One region of the Paenibacillus beijingensis genome, then DNA from elsewhere that is predicted to be linked to it. Evidence: riboswitches for the same ligand, from Rfam matches in the RefSeq annotation. Region 1 holds a riboswitch; the other holds the start of a gene.
The links. Region 1 has a riboswitch for glycine ahead of VN24_RS07455 (serine hydroxymethyltransferase). Riboswitches for the same ligand answer to the same signal wherever they lie in the genome.
Positions count from the first base shown of each region.

Region 2: linked by a shared signal. The riboswitch ahead of gcvT (glycine cleavage system aminomethyltransferase GcvT) and the one ahead of VN24_RS07455 (serine hydroxymethyltransferase) in region 1 are both predicted to bind glycine.

Region 1 covers NZ_CP011058.1:1,646,177-1,651,645, forward strand. The annotation lists gene sdaAA (L-serine ammonia-lyase, iron-sulfur-dependent, subunit alpha) at 1-31, opposite strand, end outside; gene sdaAB (L-serine ammonia-lyase, iron-sulfur-dependent subunit beta) at 57-722, opposite strand; gene lipA (lipoyl synthase) at 739-1,635, opposite strand; gene gcvH (glycine cleavage system protein GcvH) at 1,640-2,032, opposite strand; gene VN24_RS07455 (serine hydroxymethyltransferase) at 2,070-3,320, opposite strand; glycine riboswitch at 3,469-3,588, opposite strand; glycine riboswitch at 3,738-3,841, shown strand; glycine riboswitch at 3,845-3,951, shown strand; gene gcvT (glycine cleavage system aminomethyltransferase GcvT) at 4,059-5,168, shown strand; gene gcvPA (aminomethyl-transferring glycine dehydrogenase subunit GcvPA) at 5,174-5,469, shown strand, end outside.
Region 2 covers NZ_CP011058.1:1,147,274-1,152,742, reverse strand. The annotation lists gene VN24_RS05290 (EamA family transporter) at 1-248, shown strand, start outside; gene gcvPB (aminomethyl-transferring glycine dehydrogenase subunit GcvPB) at 369-1,826, opposite strand; gene gcvPA (aminomethyl-transferring glycine dehydrogenase subunit GcvPA) at 1,823-3,181, opposite strand; gene gcvT (glycine cleavage system aminomethyltransferase GcvT) at 3,341-4,447, opposite strand; glycine riboswitch at 4,601-4,710, opposite strand; glycine riboswitch at 4,714-4,812, opposite strand; glycine riboswitch at 4,955-5,068, shown strand; gene gcvH (glycine cleavage system protein GcvH) at 5,234-5,469, shown strand, end outside.

The DNA of each region.
Region 1 (5,469 bases):
TCGAAATATCATTAAGAGTACGAAAATTCATGTCAACAACTCCTCCGGACTATCTGTCAGGTCAGATCGATGACGGTCGCCCCGCCGATATGCGGCAGGCAGGCTAGGGCTTCGAGCAGCGCTCCGTCCGGTCTACGGTCGCATTCGAGCACCGTCATCGCCGCCCCGCTTCTTTCCTTGCGGTCAACGTTCATAAAGCCGATGTTCAATCCTGCGCTGCTGACAGCTCCGGTTATAGAGGCCAGAACGCCGACCTGATCGTCGTGAGAGATGACAATCGTCGGATAATAGCCGGAGAAGCCCGCGGCGAAACCGTTCATCGAATGAATCTCGATATTGCCTCCGCCGATGGAGGCGCCGCTTATCGTAATCTCATTGCCGCCAGCGATCGCCGAAATCTCGACGAAGTTGGGATGAGGACTCATTCCCGCGCCCGTCCGCAGCTCATAGCTTAGCCCCGCCTTGTCTGCCTCCGCGAAAGCGTCCGGAATTCTTTCGTCATCAGTGTCGAAATCAAGCAGTCCTCCGACGAGCGCCAAATCCGTGCCGTGGCCCGAATATGTTTCTGCGAAGGAACCGTGCAGCGTAATAACGGCCTGCTCCGGCACACGTCCGAGCAGCTGCCGGGCGACACGACCGATGCGAACCGCCCCGGCTGTATGAGAACTCGACGGTCCAACCATAACCGGACCGATAATGGAAAATACATGTTTGAACCGCATCCCCGATTTCTCCCTTCTAAACGATAACACCGGAGGCTGCTTTGGCATGTTCCGCCTGCTCGAGGGCGTGGTAAGAGCTGCGTACGAGCGGCCCCGCCTCGACGTGTGCGAACCCGAGCGCCTTCCCGGCTTCCTTCAGCTCGGCGAACTCCGACGGATGGTAATAGCGGCTAACCTCCATATGCTTCAGAGACGGCTGCAAATACTGCCCGATCGTCACAATGTCACAGCCCGCCGCCCGTAGATCCGTCATCGCTTCGATCAGCTCCTCCTTCGTCTCTCCAAGCCCGACCATAAGGCCGGATTTCGTCACTTGACCGGGACGAAGCGCCTTTGCTTGCCGCAGCACGGACAGGGAACGGTCATATTTTGCCTTGGCGCGCACTTTATCCGAGAGGCGGCTGACCGTCTCCAGATTGTGGTTCAGCACGTCAGGCCCGGCTTCCAGCACGACCGCCAGCCTCTCCGCCGCGCCGCCGAAGTCCGGAACGAGCACCTCGACGTTCGTCAGCGGATTGCTCTCCCTTACCGCCCGTATCGTCGCCGCGAACATGGACGCGCCGTGATCGTTCAGGTCATCGCGGGCTACGGACGTAATGACGACGTGATTAAGCCCCATCTCTTTGACGGATTGTGCAACCTGCTGCGGCTCCTCCAGGTCGAGCTCCGTCGGCAGCCCGGAGGTTACGGCGCAAAAGCGGCAGGCTCGCGTGCAGATTTTTCCCAAAATCATGAAGGTGGCCGTGCGCTGGCTCCAGCACTCGAAAATGTTCGGGCACCTCGCCTCTTCGCAAACGGTGTGGAGCTTGCGATCGCGCATCATTCCCCGGATCTCTTGAAAATTGTCCCTGGTGTTCAGTGATATCTTCAGCCATTCCGGCTTGCGTTCTCTGGTTTGCGACATGCTCCGCACCTCCTTATTTGCCCGAGATGAAGGCCTCGTATTGTTCGGCGCTGAGCAGAGCTGCCACCACTTCTGCGGCGTCCCCGTCCACCTCGACCTCGACGATCCAACCTTCCCCGTAGGGGTCCGAGTTCACATTCTCCGGCGAATTCAGCAGCGCCTCGTTTATCATAACCACCGTTCCGCTGACCGGACTAAATAGGTCGGATACGGTTTTGACCGATTCGATCGTCCCCATCGGTGCGTCCGCCTCAAGAACGGCACCTGTCTCCGGAAATTCGACGAACACGATATCTCCCAACTGGCTTTGCGCGAAATCGGTAATGCCGATCCGAACCAGGTTTCCTCTGGCTTCCGCCCATTCATGCTCCTCCGAATATCCAAGGCCCGCTTTAACTTCACTCATTGCCAACATCCCTTCGAATGATTTATTTGGGGTTGTTTCATTCCTTTATTTCCCTTGTGAAGAGCGGAAAAGACGCCGCAAGTGCGGCCGTTTGCTCTCTGACCTTTGCTGCCGTGAACGGATCGTTGCGGTGCTTCAGCGCATCCGCGATACAGCGGCCGAGCTGCTTCATCTCCTTCTCCCCCATACCCCGGGTCGTCAGCGCCGGCGTACCGATGCGGATGCCGCTTGTGACGAACGGACTTGCCGTTTCACCGGGAATTGTGTTTTTGTTGACGGTGATGCCGACCTGCCCGAGCAGCGCTTCCGCTTCCTTCCCGGTCAGCCCCCACGGACGGACGTCGATCAGCAGAAGATGATTGTCGGTCCCGCCCGATACGAGCGTCGCCCCTTCCTCTGTCAGCGTCTGTGCCAATGTGCCGGCGTTGCTGACAACCCTCTTGGCGTATGCCGTAAAGGAAGGCTCAAGCGCCTCTCGGAAGCAAACGGCCTTCGCCGCTATGACGTGCATGAGCGGACCGCCTTGGATACCGGGAAAAATGGCCTTGTTCAGCCCTTTGGCCATATCCTCGTCGTCGGTCAGCAAAAGCCCCCCGCGCGGCCCGCGCAGCGTCTTGTGCGTCGTGCTCGTCACAACGTCGGCGTGCGGGAACGGAGACGGATGCAGGCCAGCCGCCACCAATCCGGCTATGTGCGCCATGTCAACCATCAGTTTCGCGTGGACAAGATCGGCGATCTCCTTGAATTTGGCGAAGTCGATCAGGCGGGGATAGGCGCTCGCCCCGGCGATGATAAGGCGGGGCTTCTCCTTTCGGGCGATCGCTTCGACCTGATCGTAATCGATGCGATGGGTGATCTCGTCGACGCCGTAGGACACGACGTCGAACCATTTGCCCGAAAGGCTGACCGGACTGCCGTGCGTCAGATGTCCTCCCTGGTAGAGGTTCATGCCCATCAGCTTGTCTCCGGGCTCAAGAAGATGAAACAGAACTGCGGTATTCGCCTGCGCCCCGGAATGCGGCTGGACGTTGGCGTAGGCTGCGCCGAACAGCGCCTTGGCCCGTTCGATCGCAAGCGTTTCCGCTTCGTCCACATACTCGCAGCCTCCGTAATACCGTTTGCCGGGATAACCCTCGGCATATTTGTTCGTCAGCTCGGACCCCATCGCTTCCATGACTTCCGGACTGACAATATTCTCCGAGGCAATCAACTCCAGCGTCTTCAATTGTCTTTCGCGCTCGCGGTTAACGGCCGCATGGATATCAGGATCGTACGTTTGCAAACTCAAAAGTGCCACCTCCACATGGTGTTTCAAATGTAAAAAAAAGGACAGAGAACCGGCTTGTCGCCGTGTTCTCTGTCCGGGTACCTGAGAGTTTAAGCGGTTCTTAAACCGCTGTTACCCCTTTGGTGGCTGTTCGCTCTCTCCAGAGTTGCGTCGGATGGCGGTTCTTTTTACCTGAGAGATTAATCGTCCGGCTGGCTGGCCGTCGACTTGCTCCTTCGGTGCCTGGCGATCCTAGATTGTCCGCCCGGTCTCTCCCTGCCATCGTCATCCGCTTATTTCAAAATTGTTTGACGCACTTAGAGTAATCGACACTCCGTTTACATGTCAAGATACCTCACAATAAAATTTCGCAAATAGGAAATATATATTGACATACCCCTCGGAAGTCAGGTATTAATAAACTATATAATCATGCGGATGATGGTAACGGGAGAGATTGCCCAAGTCAGCTGACAGGGCGGCGCCGAAGGAGTAAGCCTGATGCAGGTGAATCTCTCAGGCAAAAGGACCTTTACCGGACGCGCCTCTGGAGAGAACGTTCGGAACGCGAAAGGCGTGCCCGTCGTCACCCAAGGGGAAACCCGGGCAATCATTTCAAGTTCGGGGTAACTCTCAGGTACAAAGGACAGAGCGAAGAGGAAACGGAAAGCGGCATTCACGCTGCGGACGTTCAGCCTTTTTGCTGCTGTCCTTTATTGCGTTTAATGGGTTTTCACGTTACCTGAGGAGGAGAGAAGGATGACTAAACTTAAACGAACCCCGCTTTACCCGCTCTACGCCGATTATCCCGGCGTCCGATGCATCGACTTCGGCGGCTGGGAGCTTCCCGTTCAATTCTCGGGCATTCAGAAGGAGCATGACGCCGTGCGGCAGCAGGCCGGTCTGTTCGATGTCTCCCACATGGGGGAGATCAAGGTGACCGGGCAATTCGCGGAAGCTTTCCTGCAAATGATGACGACGAACGATGTAACGAAGCTCTCGAACGGCCAGGCGCAGTACACGCTTATGTGCTATCCGGACGGAGGCGTCGTCGATGATTTGCTCGTGTACCGGCTCACGGCCGACCAGTACATGCTCGTAGTGAACGCCTCTAATATCGACAAAGACTTTGATTGGCTGCGCGAGCATCTGATCGGGGATGTTGTACTCGAGAATATCTCCGATGAGTTGGCGCTGCTCGCCCTGCAGGGTCCGAAAGCGTCCGCCATTATGGATGCGCTGGGGGCAGAGCCGGCTGTTGGCGAACTTCTTCCTTTCCATTTCACCGCCGATGTCTCCATTGCAGGCGTGAAGACGCTTGTCTCACGAACGGGCTACACCGGTGAGGACGGCTTCGAGATTTACGTACCGGCGTCTCGCGCCGCTGACGTCTGGAACGCTCTGCTCGCGGCGGGCGAACCGCTCGGGCTCGTGCTGGCAGGACTTGGCGCCAGAGACACGCTTCGCTTCGAGGCGCGCCTGCCGCTGTATGGTCAAGAGCTTTCGAATACGATTACCCCGCTTGAGGCGGGCGTCGGCTTCTTCGTGAAGCTCTCCCAAGACAACTTTATCGGCCGTGACGCACTGCTGAAACAGAAAGCCGAAGGCGTGCCGCGCAAGCTCGTCGGTATTGAGATGATCGACCGCGGCATCCCCCGTCCCCAATATCCCGTCTATGCGAACGGCAAAGTGATCGGCGAAGTGACGACGGGCACCCAATCTCCGACGCTTAAGCGCAATCTCGGCCTTGCCCTGATCGCTGCCGATTACGCCGGGCCAGGCACCGAGCTCTGGGTGGAAATACGCGGGAAACGGCTGAAGGCACAAGTCGTCAGGGCGCCATTTTATAAAAGACTTCCGAAGGAGTGAGCTTCGTGGCCAACAAACACCGCTACATCCCGATAACCGAACAGGACCAGGCCGACATGCTGAAGACGATCGGCGCACAAACGATTGAAGACCTGTTCCGCGACATACCGGAGGCGATTCGTTACCGCGGCGTCCTGCCGATGTCTCCCGCTCTCGATGAGTTCTCGCTGCTTGAGCATATGAAGGAAATGGCCGGCCGTAACGCCGATACGGATCGCTACGCCAGCTTCCTGGGCGCCGGCATCTACGATCACCATATTCCGGTCGTCATTAATCATATGATCTCCAGATCTGAATTTTA
Region 2 (5,469 bases), 500 kb from region 1:
TGCTTGGTTTGTTCGGCGCCTTCATACCGCCGGTGCTGTTCGCGGCAGGCGTACCGCATATCGGTGAAGGAACGGCCGCCGTACTCGGTGCGGCGGAGCTGCCCGTTGCGACGTTGATGTCCTCGTTCGTGCTGGGCGAATATGTCAGTGCGCTCCAGTGGACCGGAGTCGTTCTGGTGCTGCTTGGGGTCGGCCTGCCGGAGCTGCTGCGCGAAAGAAGCCGGATGAGGATGCGGATGATTCAATAAGCAGCAGGAATGCCGCTCACTTACCCGAATGGTTCGGGATGCGGATTGATTTCATAACAAAAAGGGAGGGTGCTGCGGGCACCTTCCCTTTTTGTTTAATTTATCTTCGGCCATCAGCCGTCAGCCGCAGGAGCAGTTCAGCACCGGCTTGCGCGCCGCCTGCGTCTCGTCAAGCCGGCGGACGACGGTGTCGTACGGGGCGTTCAGCACAACCTCCGGCGTTTCCTCCGCTTCTTTGGCGATGGAGATCATCGTGTCGACGAACGCGTCGAGCGTTTCTTTGCTCTCGGTTTCGGTCGGCTCGATCATGATGCACTCCTCCACATTGAGCGGAAAATAGATGGTCGGCGGGTGATAGCCGAAATCGAGCAGCCGTTTGGCGACGTCGAGCGTGCGCACGCCGTACCGCTTCAAACCGCGGCCGGACATGACGAATTCGTGCTTGCAGACGCCGGGATACGGAATTTCGTATGCATTCGAGAGCCGGCGCATCATATAGTTGGCGTTCAGCACGGCGCACTCCGACACGCGCCGCAGCCCTTCCGGGCCATATGTGCGGATATACGTGTAAGCCCGTACGAGAATGCCGAAGTTGCCGTAGTAGGCTTTTACCCGTCCGATGGAGGCCGGGCGGTCGAAATCGAAATAAAACGTTCCGTCCTCTCGTTTTGCGACGACAGGTTTCGGCAGGAACGGAATGAGCCTGCTCTTGACGCCGACCGGACCGGCGCCCGGCCCGCCGCCGCCGTGCGGGGTGCTCATCGTCTTGTGGAGATTCAGATGGACGACGTCAAAGCCCATATCGCCGGGGCGCGTAATGCCCATAATGGCGTTCGAGTTGGCGCCGTCATAGTAGAGCAGTCCGCCCGCTTTATGAATAATGGCGGCGATTTCTTCAATCTGTTCTTCAAACAGACCGAGCGTGCTCGGGTTGGTCAGCATAAGCGCCGCCGTGTCAGGACCGACAGCGGCGCGCAGCGCGTCCAGGTCGACGTGTCCGCGCTCGTTCGAGGTAATCGTGATCGTTTCGAATCCGGCCACCGTAGCGCTCGCCGGATTCGTGCCGTGCGAGGAGTCGGGCACGATCACTTTTGTCCGCTTCTCGCCGCGGCTTTCGTGATAAGCGCGGATCATCATCAGGCCGGTCCATTCCCCGTGGGCGCCGGCCGCCGGCTGCAGCGTTACCTGGTCCATGCCGGTTAAGGCCGCCAGATCGTTTTGCAGCGTATACAGCAGCTCGAGCGCGCCTTGGATGCTTTCGACCGGCTGGTACGGATGAATGCCGGCGAATCCGGCAAAACGTGCCGTATTTTCGTTAATTTTCGGATTGTATTTCATCGTGCACGAGCCGAGCGGATAAAAGCCGTTGTCAATCCCGAAGTTGCGGCGGGACAGCTCCGTATAGTGGCGGATGACGTCGACCTCATACACTTCCGGCAGCTCCGCCGGCTTGCTGCGCAGCATGGACGCCGGAATGTAATCGGCCGGCGCCGATTCCGGGACGTCGCAAGCAGGGAGCGAATACGCGACACGCCCGGGCCTGCTCATTTCAAAAATCAACGCTTTTTCCGGTTTCATACAAGTTCCCCCAATCGATTGGCAAACTGGTCGATTTCCGCTTTCGTCCTTTTCTCGGTGACGGCGACGAGCATATGCCCCGCAAGCTCGGGATAGGTTTCTCCAAGGTCATAGCCGCCGATAAATCCCGAAGCAAGCAGCCCCCGGTTCAGCTCGGCGGCGGAAGCGCCGTCCGGCAGCTTGACGACGAATTCATTGAAGAAAGGGGACGGGAAAGGAAGCGTGCAGCCGCTTTGCGAACCGATTGCCGAGGCCGCATAGTGCGCCTTTTGCAGATTGAGGTTCGCCGCTTCCAGGATGCCCGCTTTGCCCATCGTCGACAAATAGACCGATGCGCACAGGGCGAGCAGCGCCTGGTTGGAGCAAATGTTGGACGTCGCTTTCTCGCGGCGGATATGCTGCTCGCGGGCTTGAAGCGTCAGCACGAAGCCGCGCTTGCCGTCCCTGTCGACCGTTTGGCCGACGATTCGGCCCGGCATCCGGCGCATCAGCGGCTCGGCGACGGCAAAGAAGCCGCACGTCGGCCCGCCGAGCGACGCCGGAATGCCGAGTGGCTGGGCGTCGCCCACGACGATATCGGCGCCGAGACGGCCTGGCGCCTCCAGCAGACCCATCGCCATCGGATTCATGCTGACGACGAGCAGTCCCTTGCGCGCGTGAACGATCGGCTCGATGGCGGTGATATCTTCCACGCAGCCGAAGAAATTCGGCGACTGGACGATAACTGCCGCCGTCTGATCCGACACGGCTGACTGAAGCTGCTCCAGATCGGTAACGCCGCCGGCATAGCCGATCTCCACGACCTCAAGCCCGAGGCCGCGGGCCGTCGTATGCATAATTTCCCGCGCTTCCGGATGGACGGTGCGGGAGATGACGACCTGCTTGCGCCGGGTGGCGGCTGAGGCAAGCGCGCCGGCTTCCGCAAGCGCCGTCGCCCCGTCGTACATGCTGGCGTTGGCGACCGCCATGCCGGTCAGCTCGCAAATGTACGATTGGAACTCAAAGATCGCCTGCAGCTCGCCTTGGCTGATTTCGGGCTGGTACGGCGTATAGGCGGTATAAAATTCGGAGCGGGAAATAATATGGTTGATGACGACCGGAATGTGATGGTCGTACAGACCGGCTCCAAGGAAGCTGATGAACCGTTCGTTGTCGGCATTGCGGCCCGCCAGCTCCTTCATATGCTTCAGCAGTTCCTGTTCGTCAAGAGCGGACGACATCGGCAGCGTTCCCCGATAGCGGATCGAAGCGGGGATATCGCGAAACAGATCCTCGATCGTTTGGGCGCCGATTGTCTGCAGCATTTCGGCTTCATCCTGTTCGGTCATCGGAATATAACGGTGCTTATAGCTCATCGTTCTCCACCTTTGCTCAAAGTTAATATGCTGCCATACAGGGCACAGACCCATGCTGCTGCCGGAAGAGATGTCCCCCTGCAATGTTGCCGGTTCAGCGTGAAGCACCTTGCCTAGCGGCAGTCCTTTTTTCACCGTATGCGCGGTTATCGGTTCATCTTAATTGGCGGTTCTTTTGTAAAAAGGCGTCTTCACGACGACCGCTTTCAGCCGCTTGCCGCGGATTTCGACCTGAACCTCCGTGCCTGCTTCGGCGTATTCGGCGCTGATGAGCGCAAGTCCGAGGCTGCGCTTAAGTGTCGGAGACTGCGTGCCCGTCGTCACCTCTCCGATCAGCCGGTCTTCCGCATAGACGGGGTAATGCGTCCGCGGGATACCGCGGTCGACCATTTCAATGCCCACCAGCTTGCGCGGAAGTCCTTCTTCTCGCTGTTTCATAAGGGCATCGCGACCGATAAAATCCCCTTTGGCCAGCTTGACGAACATGCCTACTCCGGCCTCCAGCGGCGAAATCGATGGCGACAGCTCCTGGCCGTACAGCGGCAGCCTCGCTTCGAACCGCAGCGTGTCGCGCGCGCCGAGACCGGCCGGCACAAGTCCGAACGGTTCGCCGGCGGACATGAGTCCCTTCCATACTTCCGGCGCCCGCTGCGAACGGACATAAATTTCGAATCCGTCTTCACCGGTATATCCGGTTCGGGAAACGAGCGCTTCTACGCCGCACACATCAACATTCCGGACAAAATGAAACGGGAGCAGCGAGCCGCAATCCGCGCCGGCCGCCTTCGCCATGATCTCTGCGGCGCGGGGGCCCTGGAGCGCGATCAGCGCCGTTTCGGCCGACACATCCTCCAGCGTCACCCCGTCGATCAGATGTTCCTGCAGCCACGCAAAATCTTTGTCGATGTTCGAGGCGTTTACGACAAGCATGTATGAGCCGGGGGTCAGCCGGTAGACAAGCAGGTCGTCAACGACGCCGCCGTCCGGGTGACACATAAGCGTATATTGGGCCTGCCCGTCGGAAAGCTTGGACACGTCATTAGTCGTCATCCGCTGCAAAAACGTCTCCGCCTCCGGGCCGGTCACATTGAATTCGCCCATATGGGACACGTCAAACAAGCCGGCCTGCCGTCTGACGGCTTCATGCTCTTTTTGAATACCGGAAAACTGCACGGGAAGCTCCCAGCCGCCAAAATCGATGCATCGTGCCCCTTTGCAATCGGCATAAAGCGGAAAAATAGGGGTTCTTTTAAGCGGTTGAACCATCTTTACTCACCATCTCCTCAAAATTAAAAACTCCATAACTGTATGGTGGACAACTGAACCGCTATTAACTCCCTTAAATCAAAATGCAAAAAAGGACAACGCGCGAAAGGGACTAACGCAAGCAGCCTCCCGGCTGCTGTCATTCCCGTTTCGCTCTGTCCTTTGTACCTGAGAGTTACCCCGCCCCATGCGGGTTTCCCCTTGGGTGACGCGCCGTCTGCCGCTCCAAAACCGCTGCAGCGTGAAGGCCGTTCTCTCCAGAGGTGCGTCCCGTAAAGGTCCTTTTGCCTGAGAGATTCACCTTAAGTAGGTTTACTCCTTCGGCGCCGCCGCATGTTCCGGTCAGTCTCTCCCATTACGTTCATCCGCATATTCGGTTATCTAACTCCTTTTTACATGATGGGACATGCCTATGTCAACTTTTTTTATTTTTCCTCGATTTTTGTCATCTATATTGACATGAAATCAAGACCTGCTTTACGCTAAGGGTATCAAATAAGCAGCGAATGACGAATGACGGGAGAGACTTGCGGATAAAATAACCGCATGCACCGAAGGAGCAAGTCGCACGGATAGCCGTCCGGCGATCAATCTCTCAGGTAAACGAACCGCCTTCCGACGCATCTCTGGAGAGAGCTTCACAGGCCGCCAAAGGGGTAAGGACCGCATAATCGCGGTTTAAACTTTCAGGTACCCGGGACAGAGCAACATGGCATCAGGCCGGTTCTCTGTCTTTTTTTGCGAAAAAAGCGATCTACAATTATTTAGCGGAGAGGATGTTGAAGCATGAGCGAAATTAGACAAGGGCTCGGTTATACGGAGGAACATGAATGGGCGGCTGCGGCAGGCGGCAGTATCGTGCGGATCGGGATCACCGACCATGCGCAGAGCCAGCTTGGCGATATCGTGTTCGTGGAATTCCCGGAAGTCGGAGCCGAAGTGGAGATGAATCAGCCGATGGGGACGATCGAATCGGTAAAAACGGTTTCCGATCTGTTCAGTCCGCTTACCGGCAAAGTAAC